Linked DNA regions of Ruegeria pomeroyi DSS-3. The protein of the gene in region 1 interacts with the protein of each later gene in a pairwise test. Links are inferred from orthologs where the notes say so. Each region holds a gene or a part of one and is shown on either strand. Other genes may lie near its edges. The genes, in order: dnaE and dnaQ.

Region 1 (11,445 bases):
CGCTTGCCGGTGATCACCATGTCGTCGTCGCGGTCATAGCGCATCTTGCAGGCACGCCCCGTGGCGCGCGCCGCCACGGCGCAGGCCACCGCCAGCGCGTTGCCCTGGCTCTCCTTGCCTCCGAAACCGCCGCCCATGCGGCGGGTCTCGACCCGGACGGCGTGCATCGGCACGCCAAGCGCCTCGGCCACCTTGTGCTGAATCTCGGTCGGGTGCTGGGTGGAACTGTGCACCAGCATGTCACCGCCCTCGCCGGGCAAGGCCAGCGCGGCCTGACCTTCGAGATAGAAATGTTCCTGCCCGCCCAGCTCGAATGTGCCCTCGATGACATGAGCCGCCCCGGAAATCGCCGCCTCGGCATCACCCTTTTCATAGATGCGCGGCCCGTCCTCGAACCGGCTGTTGGCCGCCAGCGCCTGTTCGATGGTCAGGATCGCGGGTTCCTCGGCATAGTCGATCCGCGCCCGCCGTACCGCCTTGCGCGCGGCCAGGTGGCTGGTCGCCACCACCACGAACAGCGGCTGACCTACGTAGTGAACGGTGCCGTCCGACAACAGCGGCTCGTCATGGGCCGAGGGCGAGACATCATTGGCAAAGGGCAGGTCATCGGCCACCATCACCCGGACCACGCCGGGTGCTTTCCGTACCGCGTCCAGATCCATCGCGGTGATCCGCCCCTTGGCAATCGTGCTCAGGCCAAAGGCCAGATGCAGCGTATCGCGCGGGGTGGGGATATCGTCGACATAGCGGGCGGTGCCGGCCACGTGCAGCGGGGCCGCGTCATGGGGCAGGGGTTTGGCGACGCTCATGCCCGTACCTCCAGCACATTGGCCAAATGGCCCTGATCCTCGGCGAAATAGCGGCTCAGCATCGCCTTGGCGGTCTCCATCCGATAGCGGGCCGAGGCGCGCATGTCCGACATCGGGGTGAAGTCCCGTTCAAACTCTGGCAGGGCCGCGTTAACAACCTGTTGCGTCCAGGGCTGGCCGATCAGCGCGGCCTCGACCGCGCTGGCACGTTTCGGGATGCCCGCCATACCGCCAAAGGCGATGCGGGCGGCGGTGACGGTGCCACCCTCGACGGTGATGTTGAAACAGCCGCAGACGGCCGAGATATCCTGATCGAAGCGCTTCGACAGCTTGTAGCATTTCAGCCGGTCGGGCTGGCGCGGGAAGCTCACCGCCTCGACAAATTCACCCGGCGCGCGGTCCTGCTTGCCGTAGTCGAGAAAGAACGCCTCGAGCGGCAGGTCGCGGCGTGTGTCACCCTTGCGCAGATGCAGGGTGGCACCCAGCGCGATCAGCGCGGGCGGGTTGTCGCCGATGGGCGAGCCATTGGCGATGTTGCCGCCGACAGTGGCGGCATTGCGCACCTGCACGCTGGCATAGCGGCGGATCATCTCGCCATAAGAGGGATGCAGGGGGGCCAGGGCGTCGCGCATCCGGTTCATGTCGACCATGGCGCCCAGGCGCACATGGGTATCGGTGATCTCGATATCTTTCAGATCGGCGCAGCCTGAGAGAAAGATCACCTTGGGCAACTCGCGCAGCTGCTTGGTCACCCAGAGGCCGACGTCGGTCGCCCCGGCGACCAGCGTGGCGTCGGGATGGGCGTCGTAAAGGGCCGCCAGTTCATTGCTTGAGGTTGGTGCGGCAGGGGGCTCTGCCCCCCGGCCTGCGGCCTCTCCCCGGAGTATTTCCGGCGATATGAAGGCACGATCGGTGGCGAGCCAGTCGGGTTTCGGCGCGTCCTCGACAGCGCGGGCGGCGCGGATGATCGGGGCGTAGCCGGTGCAGCGGCAGAGATTGCCGGCCAGCTGGGTGTCGTGATCGGTGGCGCCCTCGGCATGGCTTGCGGCCATCGACATCACAAAGCCCGGGGTGCAGAAACCGCACTGGCTGCCGTGATGGGTGACCATGGCCTGCTGCACCGGATGGGTGCCGCCCAGCCCCTCGACCGTGCGCACCGCCTTGCCGTCGAGTTGTGGCAGGAACAGGATGCAGGCGTTGAGCGCGCGGCTGCTTTCAGCATCGCTGATCATCACGGTGCAGGCACCGCAATCGCCTTCGTTGCAACCTTCCTTGGTGCCGGTCAATCCACGCGCCTCGCGCAGCCAATCGAGCAGTGTCGCGGTGGGGTCTACCCCCGCCAGCGTGACTGTCTCTCCGTTCAGAAGAAACGAGATGTCCATCCTGTGAAACCGGTCGCGTTACCCTGTTGGCCCAGGTGTGCCCGCCTTCGATGCGACGTAGAAGGGGGCCGGGCTGTTATCTGTCCTCAAGGTTAGAAACGGGAACCGCCGTCTGGCAAGAAAAACTCCATCTGCGATGCAGCAATTTTCGCCAACTTGTTTCGAAAGGGTGAGAGAATGGTCAGATTTACCCATTTGAATCATCTGTTTGCCCGAGAGACCGGGAACAGGTTTTGAAAGACCTTCATGTTTTTGCGAATAATCGCGGCGGGCTGTTTTGGGAATTGGCGGTAGTTTCCGGCCCGTCGCCCGCCCTCAAAGCAGCGAGGCCAGCCGTTGCAGGCCGATCGCGATGGCCAGCAGGCCAACCGCCACGGTAAGGGGGCGTCTGGGTAGGACCGCCGCCAGGCGACCGCCCACAAGGGCGGCCGGCACGCCACCCGCCACCAGCCCCGCGACCGGTAACAGCACCTCGTGCAGATCGCGCCCGGTGCCCCAACGGCCCAGATGGTACCCGGCCATCAGCGCCAGGAACACCGTCAGGCTGACCGCAAGCTCGGCCAGCGCCGAGGATCCGATGGCGCGGCGCGGCTCGTGCCCCGACCCGATCAGCCCGCTGGTCACCACCGGCCCCCAGCTGCCGCCGATCCCCTCGATCAGCCCGCCCGTCGCCCCCAGCACCGAGATCCGGCCAGTCGCCAGCAGGCGCGGCGCCCGTCCCGATAGCCCGCGCCACAGGATCAGCCCGCCGATCAGCAACAGGTAGCTGGCGATGATCACGGTCAGGACCGGGCGCTTCAACTCTCCCAGGATGAGCGCGCCGACAAGGCCGCCCGCCGCCCCGGACAGCGCCAGCCGCATAAACAGCGCCTTGTCGATATTGCCGTTGAGCGCATGGGACAGGCCCGCAACGATGCCGGTGGGCACCTTGGCCGCGTTGACACTGGCCGAGACCAGCGGTGGCGGCACCCCCTGCGCCAGCAGGACCGAGGCCGAGATGACGCCGAACCCCATGCCCAGGGCGCTGTCCGCAAGCTGCGCAAAGAAGCCGACAAGGGCAAAGGTGAGGAACAGGTCCAAGGGCGACTCGGGGAGTGGGGTTGAGCCTTCTCCCATCTGGCTAAGCTATGCACATAGCCCCGGCAATCGGGCTTTTCGCGGGTCGGAAAACATCCGCCGTGGCGCCTGCGAAGCGGATCGCCTATCGTCGCGCCCATGAGCAGCAATCCCCGATTCATCCACCTTCGTCTTCACACCGAATACTCCCTTCTGGAGGGGGCGGTCCGGCTAAAGAAACTGCCCGCGCTTTGCGACAAGATGGGCATGCCGGCGGTGGCGGTGACCGATACCAACAACCTGTTTGCGGCGCTGGAATTCTCGGTCGGGGCCAGCGGGGCGGGCATTCAGCCGATCATCGGCTGTCAGCTGGATCTGGCCTATGTCGCCGCGATGCCGGGCGAACGGCCCAAGCCGCCGGCGCCGCTGGTTCTGCTGGCGCAGAACGAGGCCGGGTATGAGAACCTGATGAAGCTCAACAGCTGCCTTTACGTGGACAAGGGCGGACAACTGCCACAGGTCACGCTGGAGGAACTGGAGGCGCTGGGCGACGGGCTTATCTGTCTCAGCGGCGGGCCGGACGGGCCGGTGGGACGGCTGTTGCAGGCCGGTCAGCGCCCGGCGGCCGAGGCGCTGGTGGATCGGCTGGCGGCCATCTTTGCCGATCGGTTTTATATCGAGTTGCAGCGCCATCCGGGCGAAGGTGGCGCGCCCGAGGCGGAGCGCCTGACCGAACGCGGCCATGTGGAAATGGCCTATGCCAAGGGCCTGCCGCTGGTGGCCACCAATGATGTCTATTTCCCCGAGGCCGGCATGTACGAGGCGCATGACGCGCTGATCTGTATCGCCGACGGCGCCTATGTGGACCAGGCCGAGGGCCGCCGCCGCCTGACCGCGCAGCATTACCTGAAATCGCCGCAAGAGATGGCGACCCTGTTCGCCGACCTGCCCGAGGCGATCGAGAATACGGTCGAGATCGCGCGGCGCTGTGCCTTCATGGCCTATCGGCGCGACCCGATCCTGCCGAAATTCGCCGATGACGAGGTCGTGGAACTGCGCCGTCAGGCCAACGAGGGCCTGCAGGCCCGACTGGCGGTCATCCCGCATGCGGTCAGCGCCGAGGATTACCAGAAACGGCTCGATTTCGAACTCGACATCATCGAGGGGATGGGCTTTCCCGGATACTTCCTGATCGTCGCCGACTTCATCAAATGGGCCAAGGATCATGATATTCCGGTGGGGCCGGGGCGGGGTTCGGGTGCGGGGTCGCTGGTCGCCTATGCGCTGACCATCACCGACCTTGATCCGCTGCGCTATTCGCTGCTGTTCGAACGGTTTCTCAATCCCGAACGGGTCTCGATGCCCGACTTCGACATCGACTTCTGCATGGACCGGCGCGAAGAGGTGATCCGCTACGTGCAGGAGAAATACGGCCGCGACAAGGTGGGGCAGATCATCACCTTTGGTGCGCTTTTGTCCAAGGCCGCCGTGCGCGACATCGGGCGGGTCTTGCAGATGCCCTATGGCCAGGTCGATCGTCTGTCCAAGATGATCCCGGTCGAGGGGGTCAAGCCCGTCAGTATCGAAAAGGCGCTGAAGGACGAACCGCGCCTGCGCGAAGAGGCCCGCAACGAAGAGGTGGTCGACCGGCTGCTGACCTATGGCCAGCAGGTCGAGGGGTTGCTCAGAAACGCCTCGACCCATGCCGCCGGTGTGGTGATCGGAGACCGGCCGCTGGACGCGCTGGTGCCGCTCTATCAGGATCCGCGCTCGGACATGCCGGCGACCCAGTTCAACATGAAATGGGTGGAACAGGCCGGGCTGGTCAAGTTCGACTTCCTGGGCCTGAAGACCCTGACCGTCATCCAGAACGCGATGGACCTGATCTTCAAATCGGGGCGCCCGCTGCATGTGGCCGCTGACGGGCGCCAGCTTTATGACCCCGCCGAAGGGGCCGAGAACCAGATCAACGCCATCCCGCTGGACGACGTACCGACCTACAAGCTCTACTCGGCGGCCAAGACGGTGGCGGTGTTCCAGGTGGAAAGCTCGGGCATGATGGATGCGCTCAAGCGCATGAAGCCCACTTGTATCGAGGATATCGTGGCCCTCGTGGCGCTTTATCGCCCGGGGCCGATGGAAAACATCCCGGTCTATTGCGAGGTGAAGAACGGGCTGCGCGAGATCACCTCGGTGCATCCGCTCATCGACCATATCCTCGAGGAAACGCAGGGCATCATCGTCTATCAGGAACAGGTGATGCAGATCGCGCAGGTGATGGCGGGCTACAGCCTGGGTGGCGCCGACCTGCTGCGCCGCGCCATGGGCAAGAAGATCAAGGAGGCGATGGACGCCGAGCGGCCCAAGTTCGAAACCGGCGCGGCAGAGAATGGCGTCGATGCCAAGAAGGCCTCCGAGGTGTTCGACCTGCTCGAAAAATTCGCCAACTACGGTTTCAACAAATCGCACGCCGCCGCCTATGCGGTGGTCAGCTACCAGACCGCCTGGCTGAAGGCGAACCACCCGGTGGAGTTCATGGCGGGTGTCATGAACTGCGATATCCACCTCACCGACAAGCTGGCGGTCTATTTCGAAGAGGTCCGCAAGGGGCTGGGCCTGCCCTATGTGCCGCCCTGCGTGAACCGGTCTCAGGCCACGTTCGACGTGGTTGGCGGAGAGCTTGTCTATGCGCTGGGCGCGCTCAAGAATGTGGGCGTCGAGGCGATGCGCCTGGTGGTCGAAGGCCGCCAGGGCGCTCATCCGCCGGAACCGGCGTCTTCGCGCGACGCCGCGAGGAGGCCCGACAGGGCCGAGGAGCGCCCCTTTGTGACCCTGTTCGATTTCGCCCGCCGGGTGGACCTGAAAAAGGTCGGCAAGCGCCCGCTCGAGATGATGGCGCGCGCCGGGGCCTTTGACCAGCTCGATCCCAACCGGCGTCGGGTGTTCGACAGTATCGAGGCGCTGATGGCCTATTCCGGCGCCATCTTCGAACAGAAAAGCTCCAACCAGGTCTCGCTCTTTGGCGAGGCCGGTGACGACCTGCCCGAACCGCGTCTGGCGCAGGCGCCCGACTGGCTGCCCGCCGAGCGCCTGTCAGAGGAGTTCAAGGCCATCGGCTTCTACCTCTCGGGCCATCCGCTCGACGACTATATGCCGGCGCTGAAACGCAAGGGCGTACTGACGCTGGACGAGGTCACCGAACAGGCGCGCTCCGGCCCGGTGCTGGCCAAGATGGCAGGCGTCGTCGCCGGCCGGCAGGAACGCAAATCGGCGCGCGGCAACCGCTTTGCCTTTGCCCAGATGTCCGACCCGACCGGCGCCTTCGAGGTCACGCTGTTCTCGGAGGTGCTGGAGAAAAGCCGCGAGTTCCTCGAAACCGGCTCCCACGTGGTGCTGACCGCCGAGGCGACGATGGAGGCCGATCAGCTCAAGCTCTTGGCGCGTTCGGTCGGCCCCGCCGATGCGGTGGTGGCCGAGGCCGGCGCCACCGGCCTGCGGGTGTTCATGGACAATGCCGGCGCGGTCGAGACGGTGGCCCATATCCTGGCCGAGGCGGCGCAGGCTGCGCGCAATGCGGCGCGGGGTCCGGTGCAGCTGTGCCTGATGGATCCGGGCCTGCCCGGCGAGGTCGAGATGGATCTGGGGCAGGAGTTTCCCTTGAACCCGCAGATCAAGGGCGCGCTGAAATCGCTCGACGGGGTGGTGGACGTCGAAGAGATGTGAGCGCCCTCAGACCGTGGCCCCGGCCAGCGCGGCCAGGCCACTGCGGTCCAGGCGGTCGCGAAAACCGATACAGACAAGGCCCGTCTGGTGCGGGCCTTGCGCGGGGGTGACCTCCCAGCGGCGGCCCACGGTCTGGATCAGCCACAATGCCCCTTCGATATCGCGCAGATAGCCTTTGGCGCGGATCACCCCATGGGGGCCAGTGGCCAGGTCGCGCGCCAGCCGCTCGATCGGCTGGCCACCTTCCGGGGCCAAGACCAGACTGTCAAACAGGCGGTCGGAATGGTGGGCGGGCTGGCCCGTGCCGGGGGCGGGCAGCACACCCAGCAACGCGCCGGGTGCCACCCGGCCGCGTTCAGCCGGGATGGCGATGGCGCCGGGGGCGGCCTCGGCCAGCCATTCCATCAACTCGGTTTGCACCGCATGCGCTAGCAGATCGGTCTTGTTCACCACAACGATCTCGGCATCCGAAAGCTGCCGGGTGATGGTGTCGCCGACATAATCGTCCTGTGCGCGCTGGCGCACGGTTTCGCCGTCCACCACCACCACGATCCCGTCGGATCGGATACCATCGGCCAGCAGCATGGTCGACACGATGGCACCGGGGATCGCGACGCCCGAGCTTTCCACCAGGATATGGTCGGGACGCGGCTCCATCGCCGCCAGATCGTTGAGCGCGCCGATCAGGTCGCTGCCGAAGGAACAGCAGATGCAGCCCCCCGCGATCGAGATCATGCCGTCCTCTTCGGCCTCGATCAGGTCGGCGTCGATGGGCAGGTCGCCGAATTCGTTGACCAGTACCGCCAGCCGGCGCCCCGCCGCATGGCGCAACAGGTGATTGACCAGCGTCGTCTTGCCGGCACCCAGATAGCCGCCGATGACGGTGACCGGAAGCGGCGTCATCAAAGCGCCGATGCCGGAAAGATCCGTCCGCCCTGCACCGTGCCCCAGACACCGATATCCTTGAGCGCCATCGGATCGGCCTGGGTCGGGTCACTGTCGAGCACCGCGAAATCGGCCCGCTTGCCCACCTCGATCGAGCCGACCTCGCCATCCATATGCAGGGTATAGGCGGCCCCCAGGGTGATCGCGTAAAGCGCCTCGGAAACGCTGATCCGCTCCTCTTCGCCCTGCACCCGGCCCGAGGCGGTGATCCGGTTGACCGCCGCCCAGGCGGTAAAGAGAGGCCCCAGCGGGGTGACCGGTGCATCCGAGTGAATGGCCATGGGCACGCCGGTATCCAGCGCGGTGCGGCAGGCATTCATCCGGCAGGCCCGTTCCGGTCCCACGGTCAGCCGGTAATGCTCGTCCCCCCAATAGAAATGGTGGTTGGCAAACAGGTTCACATTCATGCCCAGGCTGCGCATCTTGCGGAACTGCGCCGCGTCGGCCATCTGGCAATGCTGCAGGGTAAAGCGGTGGTCGGGGCTGGGATGCGCCTTGAGCGCGGGTTCCAGCATGTCCAGCGCCATCTGGGTGGCCTGATCGCCATTGGTATGGGTATGTACCTGCAGCCCGGCGGCCAGTGCCCTGTGATAAAGCTCGGACATCTGCTCGGGCGCGGTGTACCACAGACCGTTTGGCGCGCCGTTGTAATAACCGGGCCAGCGCAGCCGGGCGGAAAACCCCTGGATCGAACCATCGGCCACCGCCTTGATCCGCCCCAGCCGCAGGCGCTCGGTCGAGCGCGGCTTGAGCGAAACGCAATAGTCGACGATCTCTTCGGCACTCATGCCAAAGAAAACGCGCAGCGGCACGATACAGGCGGGATAGTCCTCCTCGCCGGTGACCCGCAACATCATGTCGACGCTGTCATCGGTCAGGCGGGCGGCCAGGTCGGTGCAGGTGGTCACGCCCGCCCGCACGCAGAGCTTGCCATAGTCGCGCAGGCCCCGTTCGTCGCAATCGGTCATCGCCCGGTCGAACCCCACATGGGGCCCCACCGGCGTCATCGCGTCGGGGCCGTAAAGCGGGCCAAGCGGCAGCCCGTCCTCGCCCAGCGGGATGCCGGGATGGTTCACCCCGGGTTTCATCAACCCGGCCAGTTCCAGCGCGCGGGTGTTGACGTTCATGATATGGCCCGAAGCATGCAGGATGCCGATCGGCCGGGTGGTCGAGACCTGATCCAGCTCAAGCCGGGTCACCCGGCGGTTCTCCATATAGATCGGGTCAAGCGCCCAGGCCGCCAGAGGCGTCTCGGGCCCGCTCATCTGTGCCTCGGCCTCGCGCAGCCGCGCCACCACCGCGTCTATGGATTTCAGCCCGGGCCAGACTCGGCCCTCTGGGTCCATCCGGTCGAACCACCCCACATAGACGTTGCGCCACAGTGTGCCCTCCATCGTGTGGGCATGCCCCTCGACAAAGCCGGGCATCAGAACCTTGCCGGCAAAGCGGTCATCCAGCCGGTAATCGCCCCAGCTGGCCAGTTCCTCAAGCGTGCCGATGCCCAGAATACGCCCGTCGCGCACCGCCACATGGCTGACCTCGGGACGAGAGGGCGCCATGGTGATGATTTTGCGGGCAGCATAGATGATCGTCTCGGCCATGGGGCCCTCCCTGTCTGTCGACCCAAGCTTAGGGCGCTTTCTTTCGTGGAAAAAATGGAATTAACTGGGGGCTAAGATCGGATTTTTAGGGGAAGACCATGTTGAACTTTACCCTGAAGCAGTTGCGCTATGTCGAGGCGGCGGATCGGTCTGGGTCGATCGCCAAGGCCGCCGAAGAGCTGAACATCTCGCAAAGTTCGATCACCGCCGCCATCGACGCTCTCGAAAGCGGACTGGGCTTCGACCTGTTCGTACGCACCCCGGCGCGTGGCATCCGCACCACGGCGTCGGGTCGCGACGCGCTGGGCCTGATCCGCCGGTTCATCCACCGGTCGCGCCAATTCGAAGAGGAGTTGAGCTCGCTTGGCGGGCTGACCCGGGGCACCGTGCGCATCGCCTGCTACGCCACCGCCGCGCCCTCGTTCCTGCCGCCGGTGTTGCGCGCGATCACCGAAGGCTTCCCCGATCTGTCGATCCAGCTGCTCGAAGGCAACATGGCCCGGATCATGGAGTTCCTTGACGAGGGCGAGGCCGATGTCGCCTTTACCTATTCCGAGGTGCTGAGCGAGCGCTGCGATTTCGAACCACTCTTCGATGCGCCGCCCTATGCGATGGTGCCGGTCGACGATCCGCTGGCGGGCCAGGCCAGCACCACTTTTGCGGAACTGGCCACCCGGCCGATGGTGATGCTCGACCTGCCACATACCCGCGATTATTTCGTCGGCATGTTCGAGGCGCTGGGCCTGACGCCCAACATCGCCCATTCCACCCGTTCCTCGGAAATCGTGCGGGCGCTGGTGGCGGGCGGTTTTGGCTTTTCGCTGCTCAACATCCGGCCGGTCGACTATCGCGAAAGCGAGTCGCGCTATCGCATCGTGCCGATCAGCGGCGTGCCGCACACTCCGGTTTTCGGCATCGCAACCATGGCAGGGGCCCAGCAGACCCGCATGGTACGGGCCTTTGTACAAAGCTGTATCGAGCTGAGGGATCGGGGTGTGTTCGAGGACCTTGTGGTGCGTTGCCCGCGTTAAGGTCAGCAGTCTATCCCCGGAAAAATGTGGGAATGAGGCATAATTAATCCTGTTTTTTGGTCTGAATGGGTCGGCTACGCTCGATTCCATAACAAAAGACCAACCAGGAGGACTACCCCGTGAAACATCTGTTCAAGGGCCTGATTGCCGCGACCGCCGTCGCGTCTGTTCTGGTCGGAACCACCGCAACCGCCGAGGAACCGCGCCGGGGCGGTACGCTCAAGACACAGCTTGGCAACAACCTGCGTACCCTCAATTCGGCGGTGCAATCGGGGATCGTCACCGGCTTCCCCGGTGCGCAACTCTTTGCCTCGCCGCTGCGTTATGACGACAGCTGGACGCCGCAACCCTATTTGGCCGAAAGCTGGGAGGTGTCCGCCGACGGGCTCAAGGTCACGCTCAACCTGGTCAAGAACGCGGTGTTTCACGACGGCCACCCGATCACCTCGTCCGATATCGCCTTTTCGGTCAAGGTGATCCAGGAGGCGCATCCGTTCAAATCCATGTTCGCGCCGGTCACCTCGGTCGACACGCCGGATGATCATACCGCCGTGCTCAACCTGTCCCATCCGCATCCAGGCCTGATGCTGGCCATGTCGGGACAGCTTATGTCGATCATCCCCGAGCACATCTATGGCGATGGTCAGGACTTCAAGACCCATCCCCGCAACATCGAGAATGTGGTCGGGTCCGGCCCCTTCAAGCTGGCCGAATACAAGAATGGCGAACATGTTATCCTTGAGCGGTTCGACGACTTCTTTATCGAGGGGCGCCCGTATCTGGACAAGATCGTGATGCGGATCATCACCGACAGCTCGGCCCGCGCCATCGCCTATGAGAACGGCGAGCTGGATTTCGGCGCCTTCGAAAGCGAGCCGTTGATCATCAACCGGTTGAA
Region 2 (10,298 bases), 3.4 Mb from region 1 along the record:
CGCACCACCCGCAAGAAACTGCGCGTGGCTGACAGCTATGAAATCCTGATCGGGGAAGAGGCCGACAAGCTGCTGGATGACGAGCTGGTCAACAAGACCGCGCTGGAAGCGGTCGAACAGAACGGTATCGTGTTTCTGGACGAGATCGACAAGGTCTGCGCTCGCTCGGACGCGCGCGGGGCCGATGTCAGCCGCGAGGGCGTGCAGCGCGACCTGCTGCCGCTGATCGAGGGCACTACTGTCAGCACCAAATACGGGCCGATCAAGACCGACCATATCCTGTTCATCGCCAGCGGGGCCTTTCACATCGCCAAGCCCAGCGACCTGCTGCCCGAATTGCAGGGTCGGCTGCCGATCCGGGTGGAGCTGCGCGCGCTGACCGAAGAGGATTTTGTGCGCATCCTGACCGAAACCGACAATGCGCTGACCCTGCAATACACGGCGCTGATGGGCACCGAGAACGTGGCCGTTACCTTTACCCCCGACGGTATCGCGGCGCTGGCCCATATCGCCGCCGAGGTGAACCAGAGCGTCGAAAATATCGGTGCGCGGCGGCTTTACACCGTGATGGAGCGGGTGTTCGAGGAACTGTCCTTTACCGCGCCCGACCGGTCGGGCGAGGCGGTGACGGTGGATGCCGGTTTTGTCGATACCAATCTGGGAGAGCTCACACGCTCGACCGACCTGAGCCGTTACGTTTTGTAACAGACGGGGTTTCGCCGGAACGAGGGTTTGAAATGCGGATTCGGGTTGCGATCATCCTGAGTGTCGCGCTGTTGTCGGCCTGTACCGACCGCAGCTATACGCCGATCACGCCCGAGGCATTGGCGGTGGGCAGCCCCGCCACGATCTTTGCCGCGACCACCCGGGTGCAAAAGGACGACGGATCCTTTGGCCCTGACCGTGCCGACAACCTGAGCCTGCTGGAACTGACCGTCTCGATCCCGCCCGACCGTCGCCCCGGGCGGCTCGATTTCGGCTATGGCCGGGCCAACCCGGAAAAACAGTTCATCCTGGCCGGGCAGACGGTGTTCGACCAGCCCGAAGCGTTTCGCGCCCGGTTAAAGCAAGAGCTTGCGCGACAACCGGCAGGACAGCGCGAGCTGACTCTGTTCGTGCATGGCTTCAACTCGACCCAGACAGAAACCGCCTATCGCGCCGCCCAGCTGGCCCATGACATCGAGATGCCGGGGTCGCTGATGGTCTATTCCTGGCCCAGCAAGGGTCATGCGCTGGGCTATGCCTATGACGCCGACAGCACGGTGTTTGCCCGCGACGGGCTGGAAACCGTGCTGCGCAGGCTGGGCGAACAGCGGATCGACCGGCTTGCGGTTGTTGCCCATTCGATGGGCTCGTTCCTGTTGATGGAAGCGTTGCGCCAGATCGAGATCGCCACCCCGGGCTGGTCCGCGCGTCATCTGGACGGGGTCATCCTGATCTCGCCCGATCTGGATCTCGACGTGTTCCGCAGCCAGATGCGCCGGATCAAGACCGTGCCACAGCCCTTTGTGGTGATGGCCTCGGAAAAGGACAACGTGCTGAACCTGTCGCGACACCTGCGCGGCAAGCAAAGCAGCGAGCGGCTGGGTCAGATCGGCTCGGCCGCGCTGATCACCGACCTGCCGGTCGCGGTGATCGACACCAGCCAGTTTTCGGACGAGGCGGAATCGGGTCATTTCATCGCCGCCACCTCGCCGACGCTGCTGGCGATGATCGCCGAGGCGCGCAACATGACCGACCTGTTCGAGGCGGGAAACGTTCCGCTGGAACGCGCTTTTCCCGGGATCGTCTCCTATGCGCGCGACACGCTGGACGTGGTGATCGAGAATAACGACCGCTAACCCCGGTTGCGCCTGAGATAGACGTAATAGGCGCCCTCGCCACCATGGCTGATATGGGCTGGTGTGACCTGCAATACCGCCTGTGCCAGCGGCGGCAGCGACAGCCATTGCGGCACCTGATGGCGCAACACGCCACGCGGGGTGGGGATGGGGCCGGGTTCGTCGCGATATTTGCCCTTGCCGGTGACAACCAGAACCAGCCGCTTGCCCTGGGACTGGGCGGTCAGGATGAAGCGGATCAGGGCAGGGTGGGCGGTATCGACGCGCATGCCGTGCAGGTCCAGCTTGCCCTCGGGTTTCAGCTTGCCGCGCCGCATCCTTGTATAGGCCTTTGGGTCCATCTGCACCGGCGTGCGCGACAGCCGCTCGCTGAGCGATGGCGACAGCGCATGGCGCCCCGGTTTGGCGCGCGCGGCCTGGCCCAGTTCAAACGGCTCCAGAGGCACCGGAAGCGGTTTGGTGGGCTTCGGTTTCGGCAGGGTCTGGGGATGCACCCCGTCCACGCGTTCGGGATGCAGGCGATCCGCCTGCCGCACGACCTTGCGCCAGAGGTCGATTTCATCCCGTGTCAGCTTTCTCCGGGTCATCAGTACCCGTCCGGCAACAGGGCATAGGCGCGCTGGATCGGCAGCAAAACCACCATGCGGCCCGGGTCGCGCAACGTGCCCGCCGCCTGTCCCGCCGCGTCTCCGGTGCCAAAGAAGATATCGGCCCGCTGAGCCCCCTTGATGGCCGAGCCGGTATCCTGCGCCACCATCAGGCGCCGCATCAGGCCGGCACCGTTCTTTTCGACCCAGACCGGCGCGCCCAGCGGCGTATAGGCGGGATCGACCGCGATCGACCGCAACGGCGTCACCGACCGGTTCATCGCCCCGACAGGCCCCAGATCCGAGGGCAGGTGCCGCAGCTCGCGAAAGAAAACGTAAGACGGGTTGTGATAAAGCAGCTCGGTCCCGGCCTCGGGGTTGCGCCGCACCCAGTTCTTGATCACCTGGGCGCTGACCTGATGGGCGGAATAGACACCGCGCCGTACCAGTTCGACCCCGATCGAGCGATAGGGATGCCCATTGGCACCGCCATAGCCGACCCGCACGGTCTGGCCATCGGGCAAGCGAATGCGGCCCGAGCCCTGGATTTGCAGAAAGAACAATTCGACCGGGTCATCGACCCAGGCAATCTCGAGCCCGCGATTGTCCATCACACCGCTGGTGAGGATCTGGCGCCTTTCCAGCCATGGATTGCTGGCGCGCGCCTCGGGCGGCATCTTGTAGACCGGATAGCGAAAGCGGGACGAGGGGAACCGCGCGCCCTCAAGCTCGGGTTCGAAATAGCCGGTGAACAGCGCGTCCTGCCCGTCTTCTATCAGGACCGGGCGAAACAGCAGCTCGAAGAAACCGCGCGCGGTTTCGGGCGTCGCCTCGCGCGCCATGGCGCACAGGCTGCGCCAGTCGGGATCATTGAACTGATCGCAGGTGTTCAGAAAGGTCGACAGCGCGGCCGCGTGGTCATCCTCTGCCCAGCCGTCCAGCTGGGCAAAGGAAAGAACGGTATGCGTCGTCTCTGCCGCTCCGGCTGAGGCGGTCATCATGGCACCTGCCAGAACAGCCGACCGGAGCGCGCCAATCATGCGTCCGTGGCGACAAGCAGCCAGTTCGGATCGTCGGTGCCCATGACGCGGGCAAAGGTCCAGACGTCCTTTTGCCGTTTCACCGCCGTGGGGCTGCCTTCGATCACATCGCCGCCCCGGTCACGCACGACCGAGGTCAGCTCGCCCACAAAGCGCATGGTGATCTCGCCTCGATTGCTGTCCTTGTCGAAATGCACATCCTGGATCGAGGTTTCACGTACACCGATGAATTCGGCCTCGATGGTCAGGCCCTGATCTTCGCGCGCGGCGACCACGCCAACGAAGGTTTCAAACACCTCTTCGGTCAGGAACGGTTCGATCTCGTCCAGATTGCCGCGCTCGAATCCCATCACGATCATCTCGTAGGCGCCACGCGCGCCCTGTACGAATTCGCTGACCGAAAAGGCGGGTTCGATCCGTTTCATTGCCGCAAGGGCCTGGGCTTGCGGGCTGTCCTCGGGGACATGGTCGGTGATATCGCGGTCAGGGCCGCCTTCGATCACCTCGAAATCACGCCGGGTGCGGTTCTCCGGTTGCTGCGGCACGGGCGGCTTTTCGAACCCCTCACGGGTTCCAAGCACGCTTTTCAGGCGCAGAATCAGAAAAATGGCAATGCCGGCCAGCACAAGAAGCTGGATCAGGGGAGAGTTCATTATGTCCTCGGTCTCGGGCCAGAAACTTTGTAACCTGGGCTTAGGATCACTATGTAGGCAACGGTTGGGGGCAAGTCCACCATTGACCATAGGCGAAAGGACGCGCTGAATGTATCTGTTTCTGGCCTTCCTGCTGGTTCCGATCATCGAGATCGCCCTGTTCATACAGGTCGGCGGGCTGATCGGGCTATGGCCGACACTGGCGATCGTGGTGCTGACTGCGGTATTGGGAACCTGGCTGGTCAGGACACAAGGCCGCATGGCGCTGGGCCAATTGAACCGCGCCTTCAACCAGTTGGACGATCCGACCGAGCCGCTGGCCCATGGTGCGATGATCCTGTTTTCCGGCGCTTTGCTGCTAACGCCGGGGTTTTTCACCGACGCTTTGGGATTTGCGCTGCTGGTACCGGGCGTACGGGTCGCGGTCTATCGCTACCTGCGCGCGCGCATTCAGGTCGCCAGTTTTCAGATGGGGCCAGGAATGCGCCAGCCGCATCGTGACGCCGGCGACGTGATCGACGGCGAATGGGAAGAGGTGCGCCCCCATCGCGAACGCGGCGCCGGCCCGTCAGGCTGGGTCGAGGGGCCCGACCGGCATTGAGCCGACCGCGCCAAACTGTTAAGCAGTGGCAAATTTGTAAAGCCGGAGGATTTCATGGCCGAGACCGACGCCGCTGCTGCCCAGCAGCCGCCCCAGATCCAGATGCGTGTATTGGGTCAGTTCATTCGTGACATGTCGTTTGAAAACGTCATGGCGCAGCGCGGGGCCTCGGGCGACGTGCAACCCGACGTCAATGTCCAGGTCAATCTGGATGCCAAGAAGCGCAGCACCGACAACCAGTACGAAATTGCGATCAAGCTGAACATCACCTCCAAGGCCAAGGGCATGGACGATGTGCTGTTCGTGTTCGAGATCGACTATTGCGGCATTTTCCATGTCGAGGGTGTGCCGAACGAGCAGCTGCACCCGTTCCTGTTGATCGAGTGCCCGCGGATGCTGTTCCCGTTCCTGCGCCGCATCGTCAGCGATATCACCCGCGACGGTGGCTATCCGCCGCTGAACCTCGACAATATCGACTTCATGGCGCTGTACCGCTCGGAGCTGGCTCGCCAGCAGGCGGCCGCCCAGGCCGAGCAAAAGGCCGACGCCTGATCCGGAACGCGCGCCTGACCCGGGTCAGGCGCGTTTCCACACCGCGTTTTCCCCCAGTTTCTCGACAAACTCGGCATGCGCCGTGCGCTCTGCCTCGGTGATCCTTGCGGGAAGGGGGGTTGGCCGTGGCATCGCCCGCCAGGCGGTTTCCTGTCCGGGGCCATCGCCCGTTGTCACCGTCGACAGGCCGAAATCGGGCTGCTTGCCACCGATCAGTTCCAGATAGACCTCGGCCAGGATCTCGGCATCCAGCAAGGCCCCGTGCAGCACCCGGTTCGAGTTGTCGATGCCAAACCGCCGGCACAGCGCATCCAGCGTGGCGGGCGAGCCCGGAAATTTGCGCCGGGCCATGCCCAGCGTGTCGATGGCCCGATCGAACGGAATCTCGGGCAGGCCCATCCAGCGCAGTTCGGCATTCAGGAACTTCATGTCGAAGGACGCGTTGTGGATGACCAAATGGGAATCGGCGACGAAATCGCGAAACGCCTGTCCGACTTTGGCAAAGACCGGCTTGTCGCGCAGGGTCACCTGGCCCGGTTCCGGCTGTTGCGGCGGCTCCAGGATATCGGGGCCGATGCCATGCACGCCAAAAGCCTCGGCGGGCATCATCCGTTCGGGATTGATATACTGGTGATAGGTGTTGCCGGTGGCGATGTGGTTCCACAACTCGACCGCGCCAATCTCGACAATGCGGTCGCCGGTTTCAGGGTCGAATCCGGTGGTTTCAGTGTCGAGTACGATTTCACGCATGGATGTTACCCGCCCGTATCTGCCTGACGATATCCTGCACCTGCGCGCGGGCATGGTCCAGCGTGTCGGTCACGATCACGAAATCGGACCGCGCGCATTTTTCTTCGTTCGGCATCTGCTTGGCCCGGATCTGTTCGAACTGTGCCTCGGTCATGGTGCCGCGTGCCATGACACGGGCCTTTTGCTCCTCGGGCGGGATCGAGACACAGGCGACCGCATCCATCGCGGCCTCGCCCCCGGTTTCAAACAACAGCGGGATGTCAAAGACAAGGATATCTGCCGTCGCGCTGTCGCGGAACCGGGCGCGATCCTCGGCCACCAGCGGATGCACGATGGCCTCGATCCGTTTCAACGCCTGCGGGTCCTCGGCAATGATGTGTTTCAGCACCGGGCGGCTGACCGCATCGTCAACCACCGCATCAGGAAAGGCCGCCCGCATTGGCGCTACAGCCGCGCCGCCGCTGGAATAGAGCCTGTGCACCGCCGCATCCGCGTCCCACAGCGCGCAGCCTTCGTCCACGAACATCTGCGCCGTGGTGGATTTACCCATGCCGATGGAGCCGGTCAGCCCAAGTCGAAATGTCATCTGAGCGCGGCCGCGCGCGTGGCCGCATCGACAACCGGGCGCTCGCCAAACCAGCGTTCGAACCCCGGCACCGCCTGATGCAGCAACATGCCCAGCCCGTCGACCGTGGTGCATCCCATCTCTTCGGCTTCTGCCAGAAGACGAGTCTTGAGCGGAGCATAGACCAGATCGGTCACCACCGCATCCGCGCGCAGCCCATCCAGCGGCACCCGCAGCTCCGGCTTGCCGATCATCCCCAGAGAGGTTGTGTTGACCACAAGACGCGCATCCTCGATCACGTTCCCGGCCTGCACCCAATCGGCGACGGTGACCCGCTGGCCGAAATCGTCCTTCAGCTTGTCGGCGCGCACACGGGTGCGGTTGGTAACGATCACCTCGGGCACGCCAGCCTCGGCCAGGGCCGAGATCACCGCCCGCGCAGCGCCGCCGGCGCCAAACACCACCGCCGGCCCCGATTTCGGGTCCCAACCGGGCGCACCTGCGCGCAGGTTTTCCATGAAGCCATAGCCATCGGTATTGTCTGCCAGGATCCGCCCGTCTTCGCGAAAGATCAGCGTATTGACCGCGCCGATCAGCGTGGCCCGATCGGTGATCTGATCGGCAACCGACATCACCGCCTCTTTGTGCGGGATGGTGATGTTCACCCCTACAAAGCCTGCCTTGGGCAGGGTGCGCACCACCTGCGCCAGATCCTGGGGCGCCACATCCATCGGGATGTAATGGCCGTTGATGCCATAGGTTTTGAGCCAGTGGCCATGCAACCGGGGCGATTTCGAATGCGAAATCGGGTGGCCGATCACGCCAGCCAGCGGAATCCGGTTCTCGGTCATGTGTCAATCACTCCGCGCAATGCCAGAAAATTGAGCAGTTCCAACAGGGGCATACCCAAAACGTTAAAGTGATCCCCGTCAATGGTCGAGAACAGGCGAACGCCCTCTTCCTCAAGCTTGTAGCCGCCGACCGCGTGGCGAATGCTGTCCCAGTTGCGCGCCACGTAACCGCTCAGATAGCTGTCGGACAATGCCCGCATCCGCAGCCGGACCTGACCGACATGGCGCCAGACGGGTTGCCCGTTTTCATAGATCACCGCGGCCGACAGCAGCATGTGCCGCTGACCGCTCATCTGTTTCAGTTCCGCCAATGCGGTCTCGGGGCTGTCGGGTTTCGACAACAGCCTGCCCTGAAAGTCGAGCACCTGATCACATCCCAGCACCATGGCGCCGGGATGCTTGTCGCTGATCTTGCGCGCCTTCATCTCGGCCAGGGCATCGGCGATATCGCGCGGCGGTGCACTCTCGGCCAGCAGGGCTGCCTTTACCGATTCTTCATCAACGCGCGGTACATCCTTGGTAAAGGGGACGGCTGCGTTTTCCAGCAGCTGGGCCCGGATGGCCGAGCCGGATGCCAGGATGAGGGGGACAGTCATGTGGAAAACCCCGTGGGAAATCTGGTGATCGCTCTGGTACGGTTTTTCATGCTTTTCGGCTTGACGTGCAAGCCCGGGGAAAACCGATAAATCTCACCCGAGTCGCCCGGGTTCCATCCCATCTGGACAAGGATAACCGCACGAGCAGGGATAACAGGACATATTCATGGTCCTCCACCCGTACTCCCCGATCTTATCCGCCAAGAGAAGTTGATGTAAGCCACTGTTAAAAAATGTAAATGTTTGATGTTTCCACAGACCTCGGAACATTCGCGCAAAGTTTCACACATTGGGGAAAACCGCAGGGAGAGAACAGTTATCCACGAAAACGGAGCGGCCTACAAAACCATCAATCTTTCTTCTTTTCTTTTTTATTATTAGATACGAGGCCAGGACCCCGAAGAGAGACATGATGACCGACCTGCTGTTCACCCTCTACCCATGGGTCAAATCCCTGCACATCATGGCGGTGATCAGCTGGATGGCTGGTCTGTTCTATCTGCCCCGGCTCTTTGTCTATCACGTCGAAAAGGCTGAGAAGGTGCAGGAGGCACCGGCGATCTTCCACGAGATGGAAGAAAAGCTGGTACGCGTGATCATGCGGCCGGCCATGATCGTGTCCTGGGTCTGTGGTCTGATCATGGTTCTGACGCCCGGAATCGTCGACTGGGGCGAGGTCTGGCCCTGGACCAAGGGTGCGTCCGTCATCGCGATGACCTGGTTCCACGAGTGGCTCAACGCGCGTCGCAAGGGCTTTCTAGCGGGGCAGAACCGGCTGACCGGGCGCCAGTACCGGATGATGAACGAGGTACCGACGCTGCTGATGGTGGTGATCGTGCTGTCGGTGATCGTGAAATTCTGATCCCCCTTTGACTCTGCCTGCCAGCGCGCTTATCTAGGGGTCAACGCGCCCGTCCGGGCATCCGTGTCTCCTGTTCACATATTCCGTTCTAGCGCCGCCACAGGGCGGCAGAGGGTCCGTATACGATGACGATCGAATCCCTGAATCTTGCCGATCTCAAGGCAAAGAGCCCCAAGGACCTGCTGTCCATGGCCGAGGAGCTGGAGATCGAAAACGCCTCGACCATGCGCAAGGGCGAGATGATGTTCCAGATTCTGCGCGAGCGCGCGGACGAGGGATGGACCATCGGCGGCGATGGCGTGCTTGAGGTGCTGCAGGACGGCTTTGGCTTTCTCCGCTCGCCCGAGGCGAACTATCTGCCGGGTCCTGACGACATCTATGTCTCGCCCGACATGATCCGCCAGTACAGCCTGCGCACCGGTGATACGGTCGAGGGTGAGATCAAGGCGCCTGACGATAGCGAGCGCTATTTCGCCCTGACCAATGTCACCATGATCAACTTCGAAGATCCCGAGAAGGCGCGCCACAAGATCGCCTTTGACAACCTGACGCCGCTTTACCCCGATGAGCGGCTGAAGATGGAGATCGAGGATCCGACCATCAAGGATCGCTCTGCCCGGGTCATCGACCTGGTCGCACCGATCGGCAAGGGCCAGCGTTCGCTGATCGTGGCGCCGCCGCGGACCGGTAAGACGGTGATCCTGCAGAACATCGCCCACTCGATCGAGCGCAACCACCCCGAGTGCTATCTGATCGTTCTGCTGATCGACGAACGCCCCGAGGAAGTCACCGACATGCAACGCTCGGTCAAGGGCGAGGTGGTGTCCTCGACCTTTGACGAACCGGCGACCCGCCACGTGGCCGTGTCGGAAATGGTGATCGAAAAGGCCAAGCGCCTGGTCGAGCATAAACGAGATGTTGTGATCCTACTCGACTCGATCACAAGACTTGGTAGGGCATTCAACACCGTAGTCCCGTCCTCGGGCAAGGTTCTGACCGGTGGTGTGGATGCTAACGCGCTCCAGCGGCCCAAGCGGTTCTTTGGTGCGGCCCGGAACATCGAAGAGGGCGGCTCACTAACCATCATCGCAACCGCGCTGATCGACACCGGCAGCCGGATGGACGAGGTGATCTTTGAAGAGTTCAAGGGTACCGGCAACTCGGAACTGGTGCTGGATCGCAAGATCGCAGACAAGCGCGTGTTCCCGGCCATCGACATCCTGAAATCCGGAACCCGGAAAGAGGACCTGCTGGTCGACAAGGGCGATCTGCAAAAGACCTTTGTCCTGCGTCGTATCCTCAACCCGATGGGCACCACCGATGCGATCGAATTCCTGTTGTCGAAGCTGAAACAGACCAAGACAAATGGTGAGTTCTTCGATTCGATGAATACCTGATCC

What was found.
Region 2: the proteins of dnaE (region 1) and dnaQ interact in binary tests that used the Escherichia coli proteins (3 or more experiments, as listed by UniProt). The link is inferred for Ruegeria pomeroyi DSS-3 from one-to-one orthologs.

Annotation. Positions count from the first base shown.
Region 1 is NC_003911.12:675,556-687,000, forward strand. Bases 3,024-7,170 are described here. They hold dnaE (DNA polymerase III subunit alpha), read left to right. Parts: upstream 3,024-3,406; coding sequence 3,407-6,970; downstream 6,971-7,170. Other genes in these bases: SPO_RS03310 (sulfite exporter TauE/SafE family protein), read right to left, coding at 3,024-3,271; SPO_RS22120 (CobW family GTP-binding protein), read right to left, coding at 6,977-7,170. Outside these bases: xdhB (xanthine dehydrogenase molybdopterin binding subunit), read right to left, coding at 1-809; xdhA (xanthine dehydrogenase small subunit), read right to left, coding at 806-2,191; more of SPO_RS03310, read right to left, coding at 2,507-3,023; more of SPO_RS22120, read right to left, coding at 7,171-7,873; SPO_RS03325 (amidohydrolase), read right to left, coding at 7,873-9,516; SPO_RS03330 (LysR family transcriptional regulator), read left to right, coding at 9,615-10,547; SPO_RS03335 (ABC transporter substrate-binding protein), read left to right, coding at 10,667-11,445. UniProt on the Escherichia coli protein: DNA polymerase III is a complex, multichain enzyme responsible for most of the replicative synthesis in bacteria. This DNA polymerase also exhibits 3' to 5' exonuclease activity. The alpha chain is the DNA polymerase catalytic subunit.
Region 2 is NC_003911.12:4,097,813-4,108,110, forward strand. What follows is about bases 4,162-7,161. They hold dnaQ (DNA polymerase III subunit epsilon), read right to left. Parts: upstream 6,025-7,161; coding sequence 5,299-6,024; downstream 4,162-5,298. Other genes in these bases: SPO_RS19730 (FxsA family protein), read left to right, coding at 4,231-4,722; secB (protein-export chaperone SecB), read left to right, coding at 4,777-5,274; coaE (dephospho-CoA kinase), read right to left, coding at 6,017-6,610; SPO_RS19750 (shikimate dehydrogenase), read right to left, coding at 6,607-7,161. Also shown: ATP-dependent protease ATPase subunit HslU, read left to right, coding at 1-705; SPO_RS19710 (alpha/beta hydrolase), read left to right, coding at 738-1,841; SPO_RS19715 (Smr/MutS family protein), read right to left, coding at 1,838-2,428; SPO_RS19720 (murein transglycosylase A), read right to left, coding at 2,428-3,468; SPO_RS19725 (Tim44/TimA family putative adaptor protein), read right to left, coding at 3,465-4,121; more of SPO_RS19750, read right to left, coding at 7,162-7,440; SPO_RS19755 (Maf family protein), read right to left, coding at 7,437-8,036; SPO_RS19760 (CopD family protein), read left to right, coding at 8,449-8,898; transcription termination factor Rho, read left to right, coding at 9,024-10,295. UniProt on the Escherichia coli protein: DNA polymerase III is a complex, multichain enzyme responsible for most of the replicative synthesis in bacteria. The epsilon subunit contain the editing function and is a proofreading 3'-5' exonuclease.